4 regions of the Desulfosporosinus sp. SYSU MS00001 genome follow, and region 4 is predicted to be linked to each of the others. Evidence: riboswitches for the same ligand, from Rfam matches in the RefSeq annotation. Region 4 holds a riboswitch; each other region holds the start of a gene.
What was found. A riboswitch is a leader RNA that binds a small molecule or an ion and turns the genes downstream of it on or off. The one in region 4 is predicted to bind cobalamin.

Region 1 (5,042 bases), on a different contig from region 4:
CTAGTGGTAATTGTTTGAAGCTGGTGGCTGCCTGTCGTAATAAAGACGGTAATTGTATGGCCTTTTTGCTTGCGCAAGGTATTAATACGTTGTTCAAGCAGGGCCAGTGCTTCTTCCCAATCATAGACAGGAAAAATTAAGGGGCTGGAGGGAACTTTAGTTTCTGGTCGCTCTAAGCGGATAAAAGGAATGTTCAGTTCCTCGCACCAGCGTCGCAAAGAACTGAATTTAGTACTCATAGAAGGGTGACTGGCATCAACAACTAATGCAGGATGAGACGGTAAGGGAGTTTCTTCAGACCAGTATTGTCTCTGAATAACATCAATGTTTCTAGCCGTTAACTGCGTATTCAATTCACGTGCTGCTGGAGATTCCCCCAAAAGAACAATCATGTTTGTTAACCTCCGTTAGTGAGCAATAGCTTGAAGGGGCAATTAGTTCAGGCAATTTTCCAAATCCATGACCTTCCATACGATATAAGAAACTGCCCAAGTAATAACGAAAAGGCTGACAAGTATGTAGCCGATAGAACCAAAGTTGAGACTTTGGACCCAGACCCAAAAATTGCTATGGTAACCCAGCTTGGTTGACAGTATTTGCGCGAGTTCAATAATCCCAATAACTAGGGCGGCAATAACCGATAAACCTGTAACCGAAAGATTATAATAAATTTTACGCAGAGGGGTAGAAAATGCCCAATGATATGCTGTCGTCATAAAAACCCCGTCTGCTGTATCCATCAAACTCATGCCTGCTGCAAATATAACAGGCAAAGAAAGAATTGCTGTCATGGGCATGCCTTTAGTACCGAGTGTAGCAGAAATGGCGAGTAATGCAACTTCCGAAGCTGTATCAAAACTAAGCCCGAAGAGAAAGCCTAAAGGATAAACATGCCAACTTTTATTTATAAATCGATAGAGAGGTTTAAAAAAACGGGTTACGAATCCTCGATTCAATAAGAGTTCATCAAGGTTTTCTTCATCAAATTCGCCTTGACGCATTTTCTTAAAAAAGCCAAAGATATCAAACCAAATGTAAAGGTTAAACAACCCTATAAGCAAAAGAAATCCTCCGGCAACTGCGGTCCCTATTATGCTGGCGAAATTTTGTATTTGAGGGATGTTTTGTTGTGCCCAATGCATAGAAACAGCAGTAATAATGGACATGATACAGACAACGGTTGAATGACCAATCGAGAAGAAAAAACCGACTCCCATAGGGTCTTTTTCTTGTTGGATCATTTTGCGCACTGTATTGTCAATAGCTGCAATATGATCCGCATCAAAGGCATGACGCAGGCCTAAGGTATAAGCGAGAAAAGCAAATCCCAGTAACTGAGGAAATTGTTTTAAATTTAACAACAGCATGATTATGCCCAGAAAATGTATACCGGTGACAGAAACACCATAAGGAAGCCAGCGATGACGATTCCAAATACCTTTGGCGGAGTTATTCATAGGCCCTCTCTCCTAACCCGTGAAGTAATTATGATCTCAGACAAAACCAAAAGCCCTTCTGCTAAGAGAAGGGCTTAAAGATAATACAAATATATACCCCCTAACATTCCCGTAGGCAGTTTGGCTTAAGAATAAGCAGGTCTCCTGGCTCAAGATCATTATCAACTCACGTCTTCCCAGGTTTGTCCCAGTGACATTGTGTGAATTGATTCCCTTTTACAGTGGCGGGCACCGCGTCAGCTTTTAACTGACTTTCCTTTTCAATCCTTTTCCCTCAGGAAGGGATCACTTGTTCTTAACTATTTAGTTTATTCTAATAATAACATGAATGAAGTGATTTTGTACAGTAAGTTCATTAAATGTAAACCATGTGTTATAGTTATAAAATCGGGGGTGGAAGTGTTCAAATGTTTAATCCATTTTTCATCTTAATAGGAATTGTTTTTTTTCTTGTCTATGGAGGGATTAATTATTATATCGGCCTGCGTGGCTGGCAGGCTTTATTTAGTTATATTCCCTTTATTCCTTTTAAAGCCTATTGGTTTGTCTTTGCGCTGATTTCATTGTCCTATTTAATTGCCCGCTTTCTGCAAAAATTTCTGCCTCAGGGGCTTTACGAAGGCTTAAATCTAATTGGGGCCTATTGGATGGCCTTTATGTTTTACTTTTTATTAATCATTGCTGCCATAGATCTCTTGCGTTTAGTAAACCATATTTTTCATCTTATTCCTCTGAAGGAAAGCCTAAATCCTGCTTTTGGATTGGCAATCTTCGTTCTTGTGCTGGGAATTGTAGGCTTCGGAGCCTGGAATGCGCGAAACCCGCGGATAAATCATTATGATATTACAATAGCCAAACAGGCGGGATCTCTAAAACAATTGCATGTTGTGATGGTATCGGACATTCATCTCGGAACGATTATCCATAATAGTTATCTGACCAAGATGGTTGGAATGATCAATCAATTGCATCCTGACCTGGTATTGTTTGCTGGAGACGTATTTGACGAGAATGTTGAAGCGGTTAATAAGCAGGAAATGACGGAGGCCTTCGAAAAACTAAAAGCCCAGTACGGGGCCTTTGCGGTGTTGGGCAATCATGAGTATATTGGAGGAAATGCTGAAGAAGCTGCCAAATATTTGGATGCAGCCGGTGTAAGAGTATTGAAGGACAGCAGTCAGGAAATTGATGGAAGTTTCTATTTAGTTGGAAGGGATGATCGATCCGGATCTCGCTATAATGGGGTTCAGAGAAAATCTCTGCAAACCTTGCTCCAGGGAGTTAATCATTCTCTGCCTATTATTGTTATGGATCATCAACCATTACAATTGGAGGAACCAGTTCAGCAAGGGGTTGATCTACAGCTGTCAGGTCATACTCATGCAGGACAGTTGTTTCCGATTCGCTTAATTACCCGTCGAATTTTTGAAGACGATTGGGGCTACCTTAAAAAAGGAAACTTTCAACTCATCGTTTCCTCAGGATATGGAACCTGGGGTCCGCCGATTAGGTTGGGAAATACACCCGAAATTGTAGATATCACGATTAAGTTTAAGTAGTCCGGTCGTTAAAAATAATAGCGCATATAGTTAGGTGGTGTTGCTATATGGAAAGTTTGCCCTGTAAAGAGTGTAGGGGATTATGCTGTGGTCCTGTTCCCATCACAATACAAGATCTTAGGTCCATAAAAACAGCTCTTAAGTTAATGCCTGAGGTAAGACGATCTGAGCTAAAAAAGCAAAAGCGTTATTTTGGAACTTGCATTTTCTATGATCTGGATAAGGATATTTGCGGTATTCATAAAGCGAGGCCTTCCATATGCCGTGCCTTTGGACATTATAAGAATTTAATTTGTTTTAGAAAGCCGGAAGCTTCTAAAGATTTAAACTGGGTTGTTACTGAAGATCCTATCGGTATTTTGTCGGTGGATTTTACCTGGAAGGACTTTGATTTACTGCTGAATTAGGCAGCGGCTATCTTTTGAACGAAGTTTCTCGGCAAGATGACCGATTTCTCTGAAAAGGAGGCAGACGATGGCTAGGGATGGCAGAAGCTTAGCGGAGGATGTCGCGGAAGACATTCTGGCAATGATTACTATCGACAAAAAATTTTCAATAGGGGATAAGCTTCCCAATGAGAATGAGCTTGCGGGTAAATTACAAGTGAGTCGTACGACACTGCGAGAAGCTATTCGCATCTTAATCGCTCATAATGTCTTGGAAATCCAGCGTGGTAAGGGAACTTATGTCAAAGATAACCTGGATTTAAATAAGGCTTATGGATTAAAGGAGCTTTCCGCATTTAAACCAGATATCCAAGATCTCTACGAAATGCGGCTTATTTTTGAACCGCAATCGGCTTATTATGCTGCAAAACGTGCGACTGATAAAGAACTTGAGCGAATTTTGTATTATGGCAAGTTAGAAGAAGAACTGATCATAAAAAAAGAAGATCGAACTGAAGTTGAACAGGCCTTTCATCAGGCCATTGCTAAAGCGACCCATAATGAGTTTATGAATCAACTGATGCCGGTTCTTTACCAAGCTATCAACAAAGGGGTCCCTTTGTCGGATACCAATGAAGAAATGGTTCGCAATACGCTAAATGATCATCGCATGATTATGGAATTTTTAGCAGCTCGTGATGCTGAGGGAGCCAAAACTGCTATGAAGCTGCATATTATTCATGCCATGAGAGGTTTTGGATTTGTTGAAGATTAAACTTATTTTCGAATTTGTACTTTGAGATTTATCCAATCGTAAGACTCCCACTTCAAGTGGGAGTTGTTCTCATACCTTGCTTTGTTGGGGGTAGAGACCATTCTTCAGCGCGATAGCATTAGGCGATTTCAGAGTAAGTGTCCACAAGAAACTTTCGTCACCGCAACTCTGATGTTTAACTCTAGTTGAACGAGTTTACTTAAGGTTAGACAAAAAGAATTTTTGAGTAGTATTATTTCATCAATAGACATTAGACATCACGCAAGATATAATGATGTTAAACAACCTAAAAGAGAGAGGTGTTCAAAATGAATAGTGATGCAGTAACAACGACTGTGCCTCATCGGGCCTTGTTTCATGCCCTAGGTTTGACTAATGAGGAAATGGAAAGGCCGCTAATTGGTATTGTCAGTTCGAAGAATGATATCGTTCCGGGGCATATGAATCTGGACAAGATTGTAGATGCTGTAAAGCTGGGTGTCGCTATGGCCGGAGGTACTCCTCTGGTTTTCCCGGCAATTGCTGTCTGCGATGGGCTTGCCATGGGACACCAAGGAATGAAGTACTCCCTTGTCACTCGAGAATTAATCGCTGATTCTACTGAAGCGATGACCCTGGCTCATGCCTTTGATGCTTTGGTTATGGTTCCAAACTGTGATAAGAACGTTCCCGGGTTATTAATGGCTGCAGCTCGGTTGAATATACCGACTATCTTTGTCAGCGGCGGGCCAATGTTGGCAGGAATTGTTGATGGGCAGAAAACAAGTTTTTCAAGCGTTTCGGAAGCCGTTAGTGAATTTCAAGCAGGGAAAATTTCCAAGGAAAAATTACTGGAATATGAAAATAAAGCTTGCCCGACTTGTGG
Region 2 (5,042 bases), on a different contig from region 4:
TTTATTTTTGATGAGGCTCAACGCTTATGGGGCAAAAGCCAGGTTTTTGAAAAGCACAAGGTTAATAAATCTGAGCCAGACTTAATAATTGAAATAGCCGAGAAGATTTCAGACTGGTCTGTGATGGCCTTGTTGGAGAAGGTCAAGAAATACATAATGGTGAAGAAGCAGGTATTGCAGGAAAGATGCAATTAAAAAGCAGGAAGTAAACATGGATGGTAGTTTGTCCACCAAAGCTAGAGAATGTTTTTAAAGATATATGTCGAGTTAAAACTTTTGATAAATTGGATTTGAATGTTTCTCTACGTTCTCATTTGGCAGATGATGTTTCCGAATGGGTGGCCAGCCTACTTGATGAAACATAGAGGAAGCAAATAATATTAGTATAAAATTCTTGGCCTACAAGTCTCTTAAAAGACTAGACGGATATCCGGTAAGCAGGGTGCCTGTGACGATTTTGTTATTGGAGAACTTTAATAGTCTAACAGTGGCTTGTACTCACTTGTGGCGCGGTACTCGAACAAGCCGGACCAGCAAGAAGTGCCGAACCCCAATGTCGGAGCATAAAGCTGGGCATACGTGAGTGTAAAATGAGTGTTGTCTCGGCCGAGAGCGAAACGGTCTCTATCTGCCGTAGCGATGATAAGGCAGGGCGACCCGATATGCTCTATGAGCGGATATCTTTAGGCACAGGTTAATCCATTTTTGAGTTTTTCGCTTCTGGTCACTTTTTGGTACTTCTTCCAACTCCCATACTGGGAAAGACTCCGGCGTTTTCCGGACATCCGACATTCGTGTAATTTTGAAGATTCAATATGTATGTTTTTGCTATTTCCGGTGGCAATACAGTTATATGGAAACAAAGTATGTTTTTATGCTTGAGTTGATTAGATCTTCAGACAAACAGGAGGAATAATATATACTGTACATAAATTATCCCCTACTACTTAGTCTGATTTATAGTTGGAGTTTTCCTTAATTTAAAGGAAAAGTTTCTGTTATTAATAAAAGCCATTAATAACATATCAACATTCTATCGACAGGGGATATATGTAATGATAACCTTTTATTAGTTAAAGTGGATTGGCGTTCACTTTAACCTCCTTGTTGGGCTCCTGTAGCGATACGGGGGTTTCTTCTTTTGCATAATAACGAGTCTCAGATACAATGGTGATAACAAAGTAATCAGGTCCATTAGAATTACATAAACACTATACAAACTCTTTTCTTCTTGTTATAATAATTATAGTTAAATATTGGAATGAGTGATTCTTTCCTGAGGGGAAGGAATTGAAAAGGGAAGTCAGTTAAAGCTGACGCGGTGCCCGCCACTGTAAAAGGGAGCCAATTCACAAATGTCACTGGATATCGATCCGGGAAGACGTGAGTTGATGATGATCTTAAGCCAGGAGACCTGCTTATTCCGAAGTTGAACTACCTACGGGATGTTAGGGAGGTGTATACCTGTGTTTTTGGTAATTTTACCTGATACCGGTTGAGCTAGAAACCCTTCTGTTGGTAGAAGGGTTTTTTTAGTTGGAGGGTAATTCGAACAAGCAGGAGTCTATTAAGAATAAGGAAGAGGTCTTTTTAAAAGTTAGGGGAGGATTCAATTATGAATATAAGGGAAAAGAAAATAGTTAGCCTATTTGCGGTCTTTGCAGGGTTATTCGGAATAACTCCGGCTGCTTATGCAATGCATATTATGGAAGGATACCTTCCACCCAAATACTGTATCGCATGGGGACTCATCTGTCTGCCATTTCTGGCAGCAGGTTATTTTGCCATCAAGAAACAAGCTGCACAGAATCGTAAATCCATGACCTTGCTAGCAATGGCTGGTGCCTTCGTTTTCGTCTTATCTTCTTTAAAGATTCCATCAGTTACAGGAAGCTGTTCACATATGACAGGTACAGGACTTGCTGCAATTTTATTTGGACCATTTGCAGTAAGCATTTTGGGTATTATTGTACTTATTTTTCAAGCAATTCTACTGGCGCATGGCGGACTTACCACGCTGGGTGCAAACACTTTCTCCATGGCAATTGCTGGCCCGATTATATCCTATGTTATTTATATGTCGTGTAAAAAACTAAAGGTCAATAATAATGCTAGGATTTTTCTAGCAGCTTCAATTGGAGATTTATTTACGTATTGTATTACCAGTTTTGAGCTGGCACTTGCCTATCCGTCATCGAACGGCGGTGTTGTTGCCTCTGCTCTTAAGTTTCTCGGTGTATTTGCACCGACCCAGGTGCCGTTGGCAATTATTGAGGGTATTTTGACAGTTGTTATTGTGATTGGTCTTGAGACGTATGCAAAATCAGAATTGATAGGTATCGGATATATGGACGGAGGTGTTGAATAATGTCGAAATCGAAAAAAACAGTTATCATTTTATCATTAATTGCACTACTGATCGCAGTTGTTCCTCTGTTTATGTTAAAAGGAGCAGAGTTTGGTGGTTCTGATGACGCCGGAAGCAAAATAGTTGCAGAAATTACAGGAACCGACTACAAGCCGTGGGTTGAACCGGTTATGAATCGATTAATTGGTGGAGAATTACCGGGCGAAGTAGAAAGTCTATTGTTCTGTGTACAGACCGGTATCGGCGTGGGAGTTGTGTTCTTCTTCCTCGGCAGATTTGTTGAAAGAAGTAAATGGGAAAAAGAAACAGGCAAAAAATTAGGTTAGGGGGTTGTTTTTCTGAAACATGGGGGGGAATTCGAAATTGATTTTTATTCCTATGCTTCGAAAATCAGAAAATGGAATGCCACGTTTAAGGTTTTATTTGCAGTATTATTAATGAGTCTGTGCATTGGACTGAATAATCCCTATGTATCTGCTGCAGTTATCCTTGGAATGGCATATTTGATCGTGATGAAGGGAGGTCTTTCATTACACGAATATCTTTCGGTATTGGCGATTCCAATTTCCTTTATTCTCCTGGCAACTCTGACAATTGCCGTTGATTTTGCCTGGAAGCCAATAGGACAATATAATTTACATCTTGGCCTTTTCTATGTTTTTACCTCCCTGGAGAAGCTCAAAGAGGCAATTTTCATGATCCTAAAAGTGTTTGCTGCAGTTAGTGCATTACAGATGATGACATTATCAACACCATCTTCAGAAATTATCTCTGTTATGAGGAAAGCACATATTCCGAAACTTATAATTGAACTGATGAACATGATTTATCGTTATATTTTTATTATTTTAGATGTTCACTCCAAAATGAAGAATTCTGCAAACTCACGACTGGGGTTTTGCGATTTCAAGACATCATTGCATACCTTCGGAGGGATTGCCAGTAATATGCTTGTTATTTCTTTGAAAAAGGCAAATGGATATTATGATGCGATGGCAGCTCGATGTTATGATGGTGAAATGATATTTTTGGAGGAAGACAAAAAGATAGACATTATCCAGTTAATATCGGCAGCAGTATTTATTGCCATTTTGTTTTTGATCTGGGGATTTACTAAATAGATTTCTTCGCCGCTAAAGGTACCATCAAAGAGTGAACTCGTTCAGCTAAAACTGAACATCGGAGCTTCGGTGACGAAAGTGTTCTGCGGACACTTTCGCCGAAAGCGCCAAGCCCATAACAAATGCTATCGCGCTGAAGGATGGACTCTAACACCACCGAAGCGAACGGGGGTCACTCCCACTTGAAGTGGGGGTCTCACGATTAGATGAAAACTGGTGCGCAGCAAACACTTCCTTTTGAGGAAGATCTGGAGTTTCTTGACACTATTTAATCATATGAGGAGAGTCTATGAAAGAACCAATTTTAAGTATCCGCGATTTATATTATATCTATGGAAACGGACAAGCAGCATTAGACGGGGTCAGTATTGATATTAATGAAGGTGAGAAAATTGCAGTTATCGGTTCAAATGGAGCCGGAAAATCTACATTTTTCCTGAATGTCAATGGTGTTCTAACGCCGAAAAATGGAGAAATTCGTTATAAGGGCACTATTATTAATAAAATGAATCTAAAAGAACTGAGGAAAACTATTGGAATTGTTTTTCAGGATGCAGATAATCAGATTATTGCTTCAACGGTCAGGGCGGAAGTAGGGTTCGGACCAATGAATTTAAAACTTCCTAAAGAGGAAGTCATAAGAAGGGTCGATGAAGCCCTGACTTATATGAATATCCTAGATTTTAAAGATCGTCCGCCTCACTATTTAAGTGGTGGGGAAAAGAAAAAGGTCACTATTGCTGACATTATTGCCATGAAGTCAGAAATCATTATTTTTGATGAACCAACGGCTGCGTTAGACCCGTTAAATGCCAAGATGTTGGAAGAGATTTTATCCAAATTGAGTATGGAAGGGAAAACAATTTTGATTTCTACACATGATGTGGATTTTGCTTACCGATGGGCACAAAGAGTTCTTGTTTTTTGTCAGGGAAAGATCATTGCGGACGGAACACCACTGGAAATATTCCAAGAAGAAGCAGTTTTAAAGAAGGCAAATTTAAAGCAGCCGATGATGTTAGGTGTGTATGAATCGCTGGTGGAGGAGCATCTTCTTGCCGATGGAAAAATATTTCCAAAAAGTATCCAGGAGTTTCGAGAAATGCTCCAGAAGATGCGTAAAAGTAACTAATTTCATAGTCAGCATAACGACAGTTCCAGTTAAGGGAGACTTCGGATAAATACCAAGGTCTCTTTTTACGTTATAAGGCACATCAAGGCCATACAATTACCGTAATAATTAGCGGTTTGCGTTTGTTAAGACAAAGTCGAGTAGAATTGACATAATACTTAAATTTAGAAAGGAATTAGTTTGTATGAATGCAATCATACTATTTGTTCTTGCTGGTTTGTTTTCTTGGTAGAATCATACTTGTTATATACGGTATCATCCCTACTTTACAAAGGTTTCCGAACTTCGGGAGAGTTTATGCTGCTTATGGAGGGGTATTCATATTTTTAGCTGTTTTATGGGGGTGGATCATTGATAAAAAAGTACTTGATCGGTGGGATTGGATAGGTACAGTAATTTGTTTAGTGGGTTATCAATAATG
Region 3 (5,042 bases), on a different contig from region 4:
CAGTCTTTGCTCAAGAAAACTTATTAGCAGATGCCTCCATTATTCCTCCGCAGCTCTGCCGCCTTTCTGCCTGCTTGAGTGACGTCGGCTTCCCAGAGAACTTACTCCATCCGGAAGAATTTACGGCACTGTTCGAGAGAGGGGAAAAGACAAAATGTTAGTTGCCTCTTCATCGGAAGATACCTTAATTCATCGTTTAGATGTACGAAGCAAGATGCTGGGTTTTTTAGTGATTATCATATTGTCTTTCCCGTTCCAAAATCCAATTTATCAGCTGGCAATCATCTCAGTTACAGCCTTTTTAGCCTTGGCGATAAATATCCCGCTGCGAAAGATTACGGGCCTTATCATCCCTCTGCTGCCCATTGTTATTTCCATCATCCTGATCACAGGCTTTTCTTATTCACCTCAGCACTTTGACCATCTTTCCAACCGAAAAATTCTCTTTTATCTTTTTCCGGGGAAACACTTAGGGGCTACTGTCGGAGGACTTTTAATGGGGACGACCTTTCTGCTTCGAATATGGAGTCTATTGATTGCTTCTTCAATCTTAACCTTCACAACATCCCTTGAGGATTTTACTCAATTTTTTCAGTGGTTAAAGGTTCCTGCTGAAGTATCTATGATATTGACGACAGCTCTGCGTTTTATTCCAACCTTAGATAAAAAAAGAACCCTTATTCTAGAGGCTCAAATGGCACGAGGAATGAATCTGCACGGAAAAGGAATTGTAGGTTCAATTCGTTCCTATGTCCCCATTATGATCCCCTTGTTTATCAACTCAATAATAATGGCTAATTCCCTATCTATGGCTATGCTGAACAGAGGGTACGGTCTATCTCGGACTTGGACGGTTAAGCTTGACAAAGCCATTGCGGCTAGAGATTTTTGGGCAGTCACGGTTATTATTTTCTTATCTTTTTTATGTTTATTTTTGCGTTTCAAATGGCGTCTTGGACTCTTATAAGAATCTAATGGTTTGATAGGCTATGGGCAAATTGGATTGCTTACAGAAAATTTAGCTTTATCCAAATGCTTAATATGGGAAATACTTGTCCGCTGAGGTAGTAGTGTTGAACTGACAAATATTATCATTTATACTTTAGATAAATATCTGGCAAATTTTAATAAAGGATTAGGATTATTAGAATACTTCTCTGACATCGAACTTTATAATTATTTTTTCTGACTAGAACAATAACTTCTCATAACGTAACGTAAAAAGTGCAGAGAGATGAAAATTCTCTGAATGAGATTCTAATAAATTGCTAATAGGAGATAGCTATGGCGCGAAACAAAGATCGACATACCTGGCGCGAGGGATATACAACAGGCAGCTGTGCTGCAGGTGCTGCCAAAGCAGCTTGCCTTCTCCTGGGTGGAGATTGTTTGCCGGAACGAATCGAAATACCTTTGCCCAATCAAGCTCGTTTAGGGATGCCGATCCATTCCGGAAACCTTGAAAATTCAAGGGCAACTGCAAGTATTATCAAGGATGGCGGAGATGATGCCGATATTACTGACGGCTTAGAGATTCGTGTCCTCGTGCGCGAGCTTTCGGCTCAAGGAGAGATTCGTATTCGTGGTGGACAAGGCGTGGGCACAGTCACTAAAAAAGGCTTGGATCAGCCTGTAGGTGAAAAGGCTATTAACTCGGTCCCCAGACGAATGATACGCGAAGCAGTTCGAGAAGTCTTTCCCCAGGAAGAACTTGAAATTACCATTGAAGTTCCGGGAGGCGAAGAGACTGCAAAACGCACCCTAAACCCCCGTCTGGGTATCGTAGGCGGGATTTCAATTCTGGGAACTAGTGGGATTGTTCGTCCCATGTCCGAAGAAGCCTTCAAAACCTCGATTTTACCGGAATTAGACCAGGCAGTGGCCTACGGACATAAAGCAATAGTTTTAACTCCAGGACATTATGGATTTCGTGTGGCGACAGAAGGTTTTGATGTTCCCACCGAAGCTGTTATTCAAATGAGCAATTTTGTCGGTTACCTTTTGGAAGAAGCTGTTTACCGAGGTATTGAAGACGTCGTTTTATTAGGACATATCGGCAAATTGATTAAAGTTTCGGGAGGTATCTTCCACACACATAATCGCGTGGCTGATGCACGGTCGGAAATTTTACTGGCTCATGCTGCACTCTTCGGAATTAAAGCCGAAACCTTAAGAACACTAGCAGAGTTCCCTACAACGGAGGGAGCTGCTCTAGAACTTTTAAACCTTGGTCACCAAGAATTGCTGCATCATTTAGCTCATTTAGCCGGCGAACGGGCACAAGCTTTTACGTTTGGCCGTCTTCGAGTGGGATCCATCATGACCTTATTGAATGGTCAGCCTGTAGGCTGGGATATGAATGCTCAAGAGATCGTTGCAAAACAACAGTGGAAATGGAACGTCGGTAAGGCTTAATGGTCTGGGAGTAATACGTTTTTTATCCCCAGCTAAGACCCCCACCTCATAAGTGGGGGCTATACTATTCCTTCGATTTCTTCGGTGGGGGTAGAGTCCATCCTTCGCGATAGAATTTGTTATGAGCTAGGCGCTTTTGGGGAAAGTGTCCACAGGACACTTTCGTCACCGAAGCCCCGATGTTCAGCTTTAGCTGAACGAGTTCACTAAGAGAAGCCCTAAAGTCGAGTGCTCGATTTTAGGGCTTCTTGATTATTATGGAATCTAGGTAAAGGATTCGTGTAGTTTAGGGCAGTGTTTCAATATCATCTTCAATTGGGGTTTCAACAGTTGGAGATTCAGAAGAGTACGTAACAACTTCAGGCTCGGATTCTGAGTCCGCCTGGATATCAACCGCAGACGAGCTGGCGATGTCAATGGAATTTAATTTTTTGGGTTTTAAATCCTGCCAGAGGACTTGAAGATCTTCTTTAATTTTCTTTCCCTTGTCGAGCAGGTTTGAGCCCGTTTCTTTTAAAGCCTCTGCTTGGTGAACTGTGCAGTCTTGAACTTGCTCGGCAAGATTTTCTGCTTTTGTTTGAATATCTTTACGTAATGCTTCCCCGCTCTTAGGTGAGACCATTAAACCAACAACGGCGCCGGCCACTCCGCCAACTAGCGCTGCAATGGCGACGGAGGCGATACTCGCAGTTTTTTTACCTTCGGGCATCTTATCAAAAACTCCTTTCTTTGCACTCTATGCAAAATATCTTATTCTTTAATAGACGGTGAAGTGTCAAATGCTTTATGGTATAATATAACATAAATGGTTAAAATAATTATATAATCTTTGTAGGATATTACCAAATACCATTTGAATTGCTTAAAACAAATTGCTTAACATTGCCTAATTAAGAAATAAGCTATAAAATAGTATTAATCAATGATAGTAAAGCTTTATTTTAAATTTTTTTGAAAAGAGGAATTTTGTTAATACTTATAGAATACTCAGATATTCGGATAATCTAATGAAATCTCATTTAGGTTTTACAATTTTATAAAATACTTAAGGTTCCTCAGGCAACGAGGATCTAAGAGGGGAAGCCGGTGACAATCCGGCGCGGTCCCGCCACTGTGAACAAGGAGTTCTCTTCCATTGCTTTATCTGTTGTAAACATAGGAAGAGAATGATGATTTGAAGCCAGAAAACCTTCCTTAAGTAATTCACAGACCTACGAGCGATAGGAGATGTGTGTGTTTATTAAAGGATAAACCATACGAGCCGCTCAGGCTCTTTTTTAATTGTCCCAAAGTTCCAAGTAAGGTTTTGGCAAAACGTTAGTCAACCACGGAAGAAGGGAAATCAATGTTGAAGGTAATCGGAATCGGTCCCGGAAGAACAGAATGGCTGCCGCCGGCCGTTATAGATCTGGCTATGAACTGTGAGGTTTTAATTGGAGGATCTAGAGCTCTCAAGCTTTTTCCTGATTTCTTGGGTGGTCAACACTGTTTAACGGGAGACCTTAAGGCCAGCCTTGAGGTCATTAGAACGGCCTTATTGGCTGAGAAAGAGATAGGAGTTCTTGTCTCGGGTGATCCAGGCTTTTTCAGCCTTTTGCCCAGACTAAAAAAGGAATTTCCGGGAGAGCAAATAGAAGTCTACCCCGGAATCAGTTCTCTTCAATTTGCCTTTGCCCGAGCAGGACTCCCTTGGCAAGAGGCTGATTTTGTAAGTGTCCACGGACGGGATTTATCAGTACTTCCTACCCAAATAAGACGTCTGACGGGAGTATTAACCGGAGGGACGAACACTCCGCAAAGAGTCGCCCAATTTTATATTGATCTTGGACAAAATCCGAATATTTCAATGGGGAATGCGTTAGCTTACCCTGAAGAGCTATGGCAAACTATGGACGCCAGGCATCTAGCTCAAGAAGGTGCCTCCTTGAAGAATGCAATTCTTATTTTGCATCCGGAGCTAGATCCGGTAATAGATGATCAGGCAAAGAATTCAGCACATAATTCGGCGAATAACGTACTCCGAGGACGAATAGGGATACCGGATCAGGAATTTTTGCGGGGAAATGTTCCAATGACTAAGTCGGAGATCCGAGTTCAAGTTCTCGCTAAAGCCCAAATCTCCAGATCTGACAGTATTGTTGACATTGGCGCAGGCACTGGGAGTATTAGTATTGAAGCTGCCGGTTTAGTCCCGGAGGGAGTTGTCTATGCCATTGAGCATAATCCTGAAGCCCAAGCCTTGATTCTTGCTAATCAGCAGAAGTTTGGCGTTTCAAATCTTCATTTAATTCCCGGAAGCGCCCCCGATGTTTTTCCGGAACTTCCACCAGTTAATGTCTGTATCATTGGGGGAAGTAAAGGGCGGCTGGAGGATATTTTATTAAATGTGCCGCTTCTTGAAGGTGGCAGGATCGTCATTACAGCCGTCACCCTTGAAACTATGTCTCAGGGAGTAAAATTACTTTCAGAACTGGACTATCAGGATATTGATATTGTTTCTCTTCAAGCTGTCCGCTGGCAGCCCGTTCACAATCTGCATATGGCCCAAGCCTTAAATCCCATCTTTATACTATCTGCACGAAAAGGGGTAAGATTATGACAACAACATGGGGTAAATTTTATGGAGT
Region 4 (5,042 bases):
ACGACTCCGTACCGGGAGATGTCAGTGAGAGCACCTGCATGTCAATACCGGCGGCGTCCATTTCGGTGATCCGACGTTCGTTGAGGTCGCACAGCTCTTCACCTTTGTTATGAAAGGATTGTTGGCCAATTCTGTCCATAAATCCCGGAAAGGCAAAATGTTCTTCGAGAGTAATGATACGCATTGTCATTGATTTCCTCCTCTTATTAGTTCCCATTATTGTGGGAACAGTCTCTGACTTTTGAAAGTTTCCCTCCACCAAATGAATAAGGTAGAAGTACTCAAATATTCGAGGGTCGTTGGGTACTTTACTTCGTCTCCCTTTCTTGATATGGTTACTATAGTGCCTTCGAGTAACACGAAGTCAAGGCTTTTTTCATAGAGGAGGCAGAGCAATGTACACAGTCAAAGAAATTGCTCAGAAAACAAATCTAACAGAGCATACCATCAGATATTATACTGACAAGGGTTTGGTACCGAACATACAACGCGATAAATATAACAATCGCCTTTTTGACGAAGAATCACTTAATTGGCTAATAAGGGTTAAGTATCTTAAGGATTGTGGTATGTCGATAAAGGACATCAAACACTTTGTTGATCTGTACCTAGAAGGAGATTCTTCAATTCCTCTCCGTTATGAAATTATCTTAAAATACAAGGAGATTGCACGGGAGCAATTGGAGGAGGCAATAAGAAGAGTTGAATTTATGGAAGAAAAGGCGAAACGCTATCATAAAATCATAAATCAAGTCATTTCGGATAATAACTGAGCAAATTAGTTCATTACTTTTCAAAGTACTAATCATTTAATCCCTTTCCTTCGAGAATTTGGGGGATATATTTTTCAACTCTTGACTCCCGAGTTTTAGATTGTTTAGGCTGAGCAAAGTAAAAAATGTATGCCCTTTGCCGTCCGGGGGTCAATGTTTCAAAAGCAGTTTTTAAGGCGGGATTTTCATCTAATTTTTTTTGGAATTCTTCAGGAATAGTGAAATCTGAAGTCTCTTTTTTAATCACCTTCAAACCGGCCTTTTCCACCTCAATAGCTTCATAAATATAGGCTTTCAAGATGGCTTCCAAGGCGACTATTTCCTGAACATTGTTGAAGCGAATCTGGCGCCCCTGCTGAACATTTTCCGTTTGTTGGATTAGGATCCCATTTGGATCTTTTAACAAGGCACCTTTGGTAAACAGAAGAGCACAGTATTCTTTAAATCCATGGATTAAAACTATGTTCTTTCCCTCAAATGTGTAACAAGGATGCATCCACTTAAATTCTTCGGTCAACCCACAGCTAAGAACGATATTTCTCAACTTCCCATATTCATCTTGCCACTTTTGGGCTTTACTCAAAAATTCCTCAACCTTAGGATTAATTTTGCTATTTGTCGTCATGGAGCCCCCCTTGAAAATTTAATGTGCAGTTGCTTGTCTGACTAGATTACGAATTATCTTTAGGATTAGCAAAAAACATAAGCTTAATTAGTAGTTAAATTTTCCATACTTTCTTCAATTATCACTCACCCCATGCTATATCAGCGCACCGTTAACTTTAAGACGAAGTAACCGTCTCGATAAAGGTTAGCTGATGCTCCAGTGAGGAGTATTGTGTAGGGTCAGGGGCATCGGAGGCGGTTTTCAAGTTGGGGGGCGTTTGATGAGGGCTTTTGCGTCTCGGGACTCGGGCAATCGTCTTAGGCTTTAGAAAATATTATCAAAAATGGGGGGTAAAGTTTGCTTTTAGTTAGTGCCTGCCTTGCGGGAATTAATTGTAGATATGATGGCAAAAACACGAAAATTGAAGAGATAGTAAAACTCGTTAAAGATGGCAAAGCGATCCCAATATGTCCGGAAGTAATTGCAGGTCTATGTATTCCAAGAGATAGTTGTGAAATTTTAGTTACTGATGATGGTGAGAAAAAGGTTATCAGTAGAAGCAATGAAGATTTTACTGAAGTTTATAAACGTGGTGCACAGCAAACATTAACTATTGCCAAAACCATCGGAATAAATACCGCCATCTTAAAAGCAAGGAGTCCCTCATGTGGATCTGGTCTGATTTATGATGGGACGTTTAGCGGAACTCTGTTAAATGGCTATGGATTCACTGCTGAATTATTATTGGAAAACGGTATTAGGGTTTATACAGAAGAAGACTTTATATTCAAGAAAGAATGACCGCTGGGATAAAGTCTTGGTGGTAGTTTAGTTTCGAAGTGGGAAATTCGTACCTGGATTGCGTTGCAAAGATTAAATGTTGGCAGACTGAAAGAAAGGTGAAAATTTAGGGATGGCAATCAGAGAGATTCTACTACTCGGTAATCCCAAGTTATATAAAGTTAGTGAAACAGTACAAGAAAGCGAACTCGAAGAGTTAGCGCCGATTGTTAATGATTTGCATGATACACTGATCGATTTTAGAAATAAATATGGCGCAGGTAGAGCTATTGCGTCTCCTCAGATAGGCATATTTAAACGACTTTTATATATGTATATTGATGAACCTGTCATTTTCATCAATCCAACGTTAGAGTTTATCGATGCTGAAATGATGGAGATTATTGACGATTGTATGAGCTTTCCGCAACTCCTGGTTAGGGTAAAGAGGTATAGAAGATGTACGATCAACTATTTAGACCTGCAATGGAAACCTCAAAAAATGATGTTGGAAGGAGATTTGTCGGAACTGTTACAACATGAGTATGACCACCTCGACGGGATCTTGGCTACGATGAGAGCGATTGATAATAAATCATTCTTTTTGCGAAGTGAATTGTCTAATTGAGGCATCTGGAAGTCAGGCGTATGATGTAGAAATTTATTTGACAAACTAAACAAACTATTCTATTATTTTAGTAGTTAACAAATTAAATACAATTTTTTATAGGTGCCCCTAATTGGGGATAATAGGGAACCAGGTAAAAATCCTGGACGGACCCACCACTGTAGTTAGACGTTGAAAATGTACATATGCCACTGGGTAACTGGGAAGGCGTTCATTGGAGTCTATAAGTCAGGAGACCTGCCTATAAAATAATGCAAAGAGGACAAAGGTAAAGTTCTAGCTTTTTTTAAGCTAGAACTTTTTTGTTCTTAGTCAACATTACAGGGAGATTGCCATGAATGTAATTGCCAAAATTAGAATTGAAAAACTCAAGTTCCCGAATAATGAGAAGACGGTACTTAAAAACATCAATTTAGAAATTAATCAAGGAGATTTCATCGTCATTACCGGGGGGGTGGCCTCGGGAAAATCAGCATTATTACATGTCCTAACAGGTGCGATTCCTCATTACCATAACGCAGAATTAACAGGAACAGTAACAATTATGGGACAAGACATTAAAGAAATACCTCTCAATAGAATGTTGGATTATATGGGATACATGATGCAGGAACCCGATAATCAAATCATTAGTTTAAATGTCTATGAGAACGTTGCCTTCGGACTCGAAAATCAAGAGCTTCCTTATGAACAAATTGATCAGGTTGTTAAAAATACGCTGGAGTTTGTGGGTTTGCGTGGTTACGAAAAGAGACAAACTTCGTCTCTTTCAGGTGGGCAGGCCCAGCGCGTTGTTTTAGCAGGAGTATTAGCCCTCAAAGTTCCGATTCTAATTCTTGATCAACCCACTGCCGAACTGGACCCACAAGGCCGCCAGGAGATCTATAAGCGGCTTGGGGAGTTAAATCAAACTCAGAATCTCACGATAGTTTTGGTTATGGACCGAATTGAAGAAGTGCTTAACTACGCTAACAGAGTTTTGATTCTTGAAGACGGTGAACTTAAAAAGGAATACTCACCCAGGGAATATTACTGGTACCAAATCAAGTACCGGAAAGAAATGCTCAGAAATGGCAGGCATTTTTATGTTGACAGTAATAAACCCAGGGAGAGCATAGCTAAAATCAGTGATGTTTCCTATCAATATAATAATCAATTACCGGGTTGTGAAAATATTAATTTAGAAGTATTTAAAGGTGATTTTTTGTCAGTTGTCGGTTTGAATGGTTCAGGAAAATCAACCTTGGCGAAATTACTTATTGGTTTACTCAAGCCTGCCAAGGGTGAAATTCGCTTGTTTGATCAGATCATTAAAAAAGGAAACCTGAGAACGATATTGGCTCGTGTCGGATTTTTATTTCAAAACCCAGACCATCAGATTTTTGCTAGCACTTTGGAGGAAGAGGTGGGTTTTTCCTTAAAGCTAAGGGGTGAACGAAATGATTTTCTAAATCAGAAAGTTGATGAATGTTTGCAATTCGTAGGACTGGCGGATTACAAGGAAATGCATCCCCAGCGTCTAAGCCGTGGTCAGCGTCAACTTCTGGCATTAGCATCGATACTTGCCGGTGATCCGGAGTTCATTATTGCTGATGAGCCCACCTCTGGCCTGGATGAGAACCAAGGCTATATGATTATGGAGAAACTCTATGACTTATCGAACAACGGCAAAACCATTCTGTTGATTACCCATGATCTGGCCATGGCAAAAGACTATTCAAACCGCTTAGTTGCCCTATATAAGCATCGCATCAGGCTGGATATTGAGACAAAAGACATAGAGCGGCATCGTGAGGAACTGAAGGCGATTGGTCTGGATTTCCCAAACACTGATACTTTCAAGGAGGGTTATGATGACACTGGCACTTCCGAAATTTGATCCCCGCACTAAGCTTGTCTGGTATATTTTGATGATTTACTTTGCACTGCTCAGTCAAACTGCTGCTCAATTAGGAATTACGTTACTGGTGTGTATTACGTCCTCGTTAATTCTAAGTGGTTCATTTAAACACTCTAAGGCTATGGTAATCATTCTTTTGCTTTTGGGGCTTCAGATCTTGATTATTCAGTTACTGTTTTGCCGGGAGGGTACTTTGATTTATCAATGGGGCATCATTAAAATCTACAGCGACGCTCTGCCGCTGGCGATTACCGGCATACTGAAAGCGACACTTATTTTCTATGCCAGTCTACAGTTCTTTACCTCCGCCTCAGCTCAAGACTTTACCCTGATGCTTGTAAAATTTAAAATTCC

Region 1: linked by a shared signal. The riboswitch ahead of ACPUYX_RS14885 (HoxN/HupN/NixA family nickel/cobalt transporter) and the one ahead of ACPUYX_RS17250 (ABC transporter ATP-binding protein) in region 4 are both predicted to bind cobalamin.
Region 2: linked by a shared signal. The riboswitch ahead of ACPUYX_RS18520 (energy-coupling factor ABC transporter permease) and the one ahead of ACPUYX_RS17250 (ABC transporter ATP-binding protein) in region 4 are both predicted to bind cobalamin.
Region 3: linked by a shared signal. The riboswitch ahead of cbiE (precorrin-6y C5,15-methyltransferase (decarboxylating) subunit CbiE) and the one ahead of ACPUYX_RS17250 (ABC transporter ATP-binding protein) in region 4 are both predicted to bind cobalamin.

Annotation. Positions count from the first base shown of each region.
Region 1 covers NZ_JBNFTW010000008.1:79,791-84,832, reverse strand. The annotation lists gene ACPUYX_RS14890 (precorrin-6A/cobalt-precorrin-6A reductase) at 1-392, opposite strand, end outside; gene ACPUYX_RS14885 (HoxN/HupN/NixA family nickel/cobalt transporter) at 435-1,457, opposite strand; cobalamin riboswitch at 1,575-1,765, opposite strand; gene ACPUYX_RS14880 (metallophosphoesterase) at 1,865-3,016, shown strand; gene ACPUYX_RS14875 (YkgJ family cysteine cluster protein) at 3,064-3,423, shown strand; gene ACPUYX_RS14870 (FadR/GntR family transcriptional regulator) at 3,491-4,177, shown strand; gene ilvD (dihydroxy-acid dehydratase) at 4,486-5,042, shown strand, end outside.
Region 2 covers NZ_JBNFTW010000013.1:1,132-6,173, forward strand. The annotation lists cobalamin riboswitch at 1,247-1,436, shown strand; gene ACPUYX_RS18520 (energy-coupling factor ABC transporter permease) at 1,616-2,368, shown strand; gene ACPUYX_RS18525 (energy-coupling factor ABC transporter substrate-binding protein) at 2,368-2,694, shown strand; gene cbiQ (cobalt ECF transporter T component CbiQ) at 2,707-3,489, shown strand; gene ACPUYX_RS18535 (energy-coupling factor ABC transporter ATP-binding protein) at 3,779-4,621, shown strand; partial or broken gene ACPUYX_RS18540 (YnfA family protein) at 4,846-5,042, shown strand, end outside.
Region 3 covers NZ_JBNFTW010000007.1:87,493-92,534, forward strand. The annotation lists gene ACPUYX_RS13690 (ABC transporter ATP-binding protein) at 1-161, shown strand, start outside; gene ACPUYX_RS13695 (energy-coupling factor transporter transmembrane component T family protein) at 155-967, shown strand; gene cbiD (cobalt-precorrin-5B (C(1))-methyltransferase CbiD) at 1,285-2,415, shown strand; gene ACPUYX_RS13705 (YtxH domain-containing protein) at 2,702-3,124, opposite strand; cobalamin riboswitch at 3,447-3,626, shown strand; gene cbiE (precorrin-6y C5,15-methyltransferase (decarboxylating) subunit CbiE) at 3,761-5,014, shown strand; gene cobI (precorrin-2 C(20)-methyltransferase) at 5,011-5,042, shown strand, end outside.
Region 4 covers NZ_JBNFTW010000011.1:42,817-47,858, reverse strand. The annotation lists gene ACPUYX_RS17275 (amidohydrolase family protein) at 1-190, opposite strand, end outside; gene ACPUYX_RS17270 (MerR family transcriptional regulator) at 396-773, shown strand; gene ACPUYX_RS17265 (YdeI/OmpD-associated family protein) at 802-1,398, opposite strand; gene ACPUYX_RS17260 (DUF523 domain-containing protein) at 1,738-2,181, shown strand; gene ACPUYX_RS17255 (peptide deformylase) at 2,294-2,788, shown strand; cobalamin riboswitch at 2,872-3,047, shown strand; gene ACPUYX_RS17250 (ABC transporter ATP-binding protein) at 3,123-4,667, shown strand; gene ACPUYX_RS17245 (energy-coupling factor transporter transmembrane component T family protein) at 4,642-5,042, shown strand, end outside.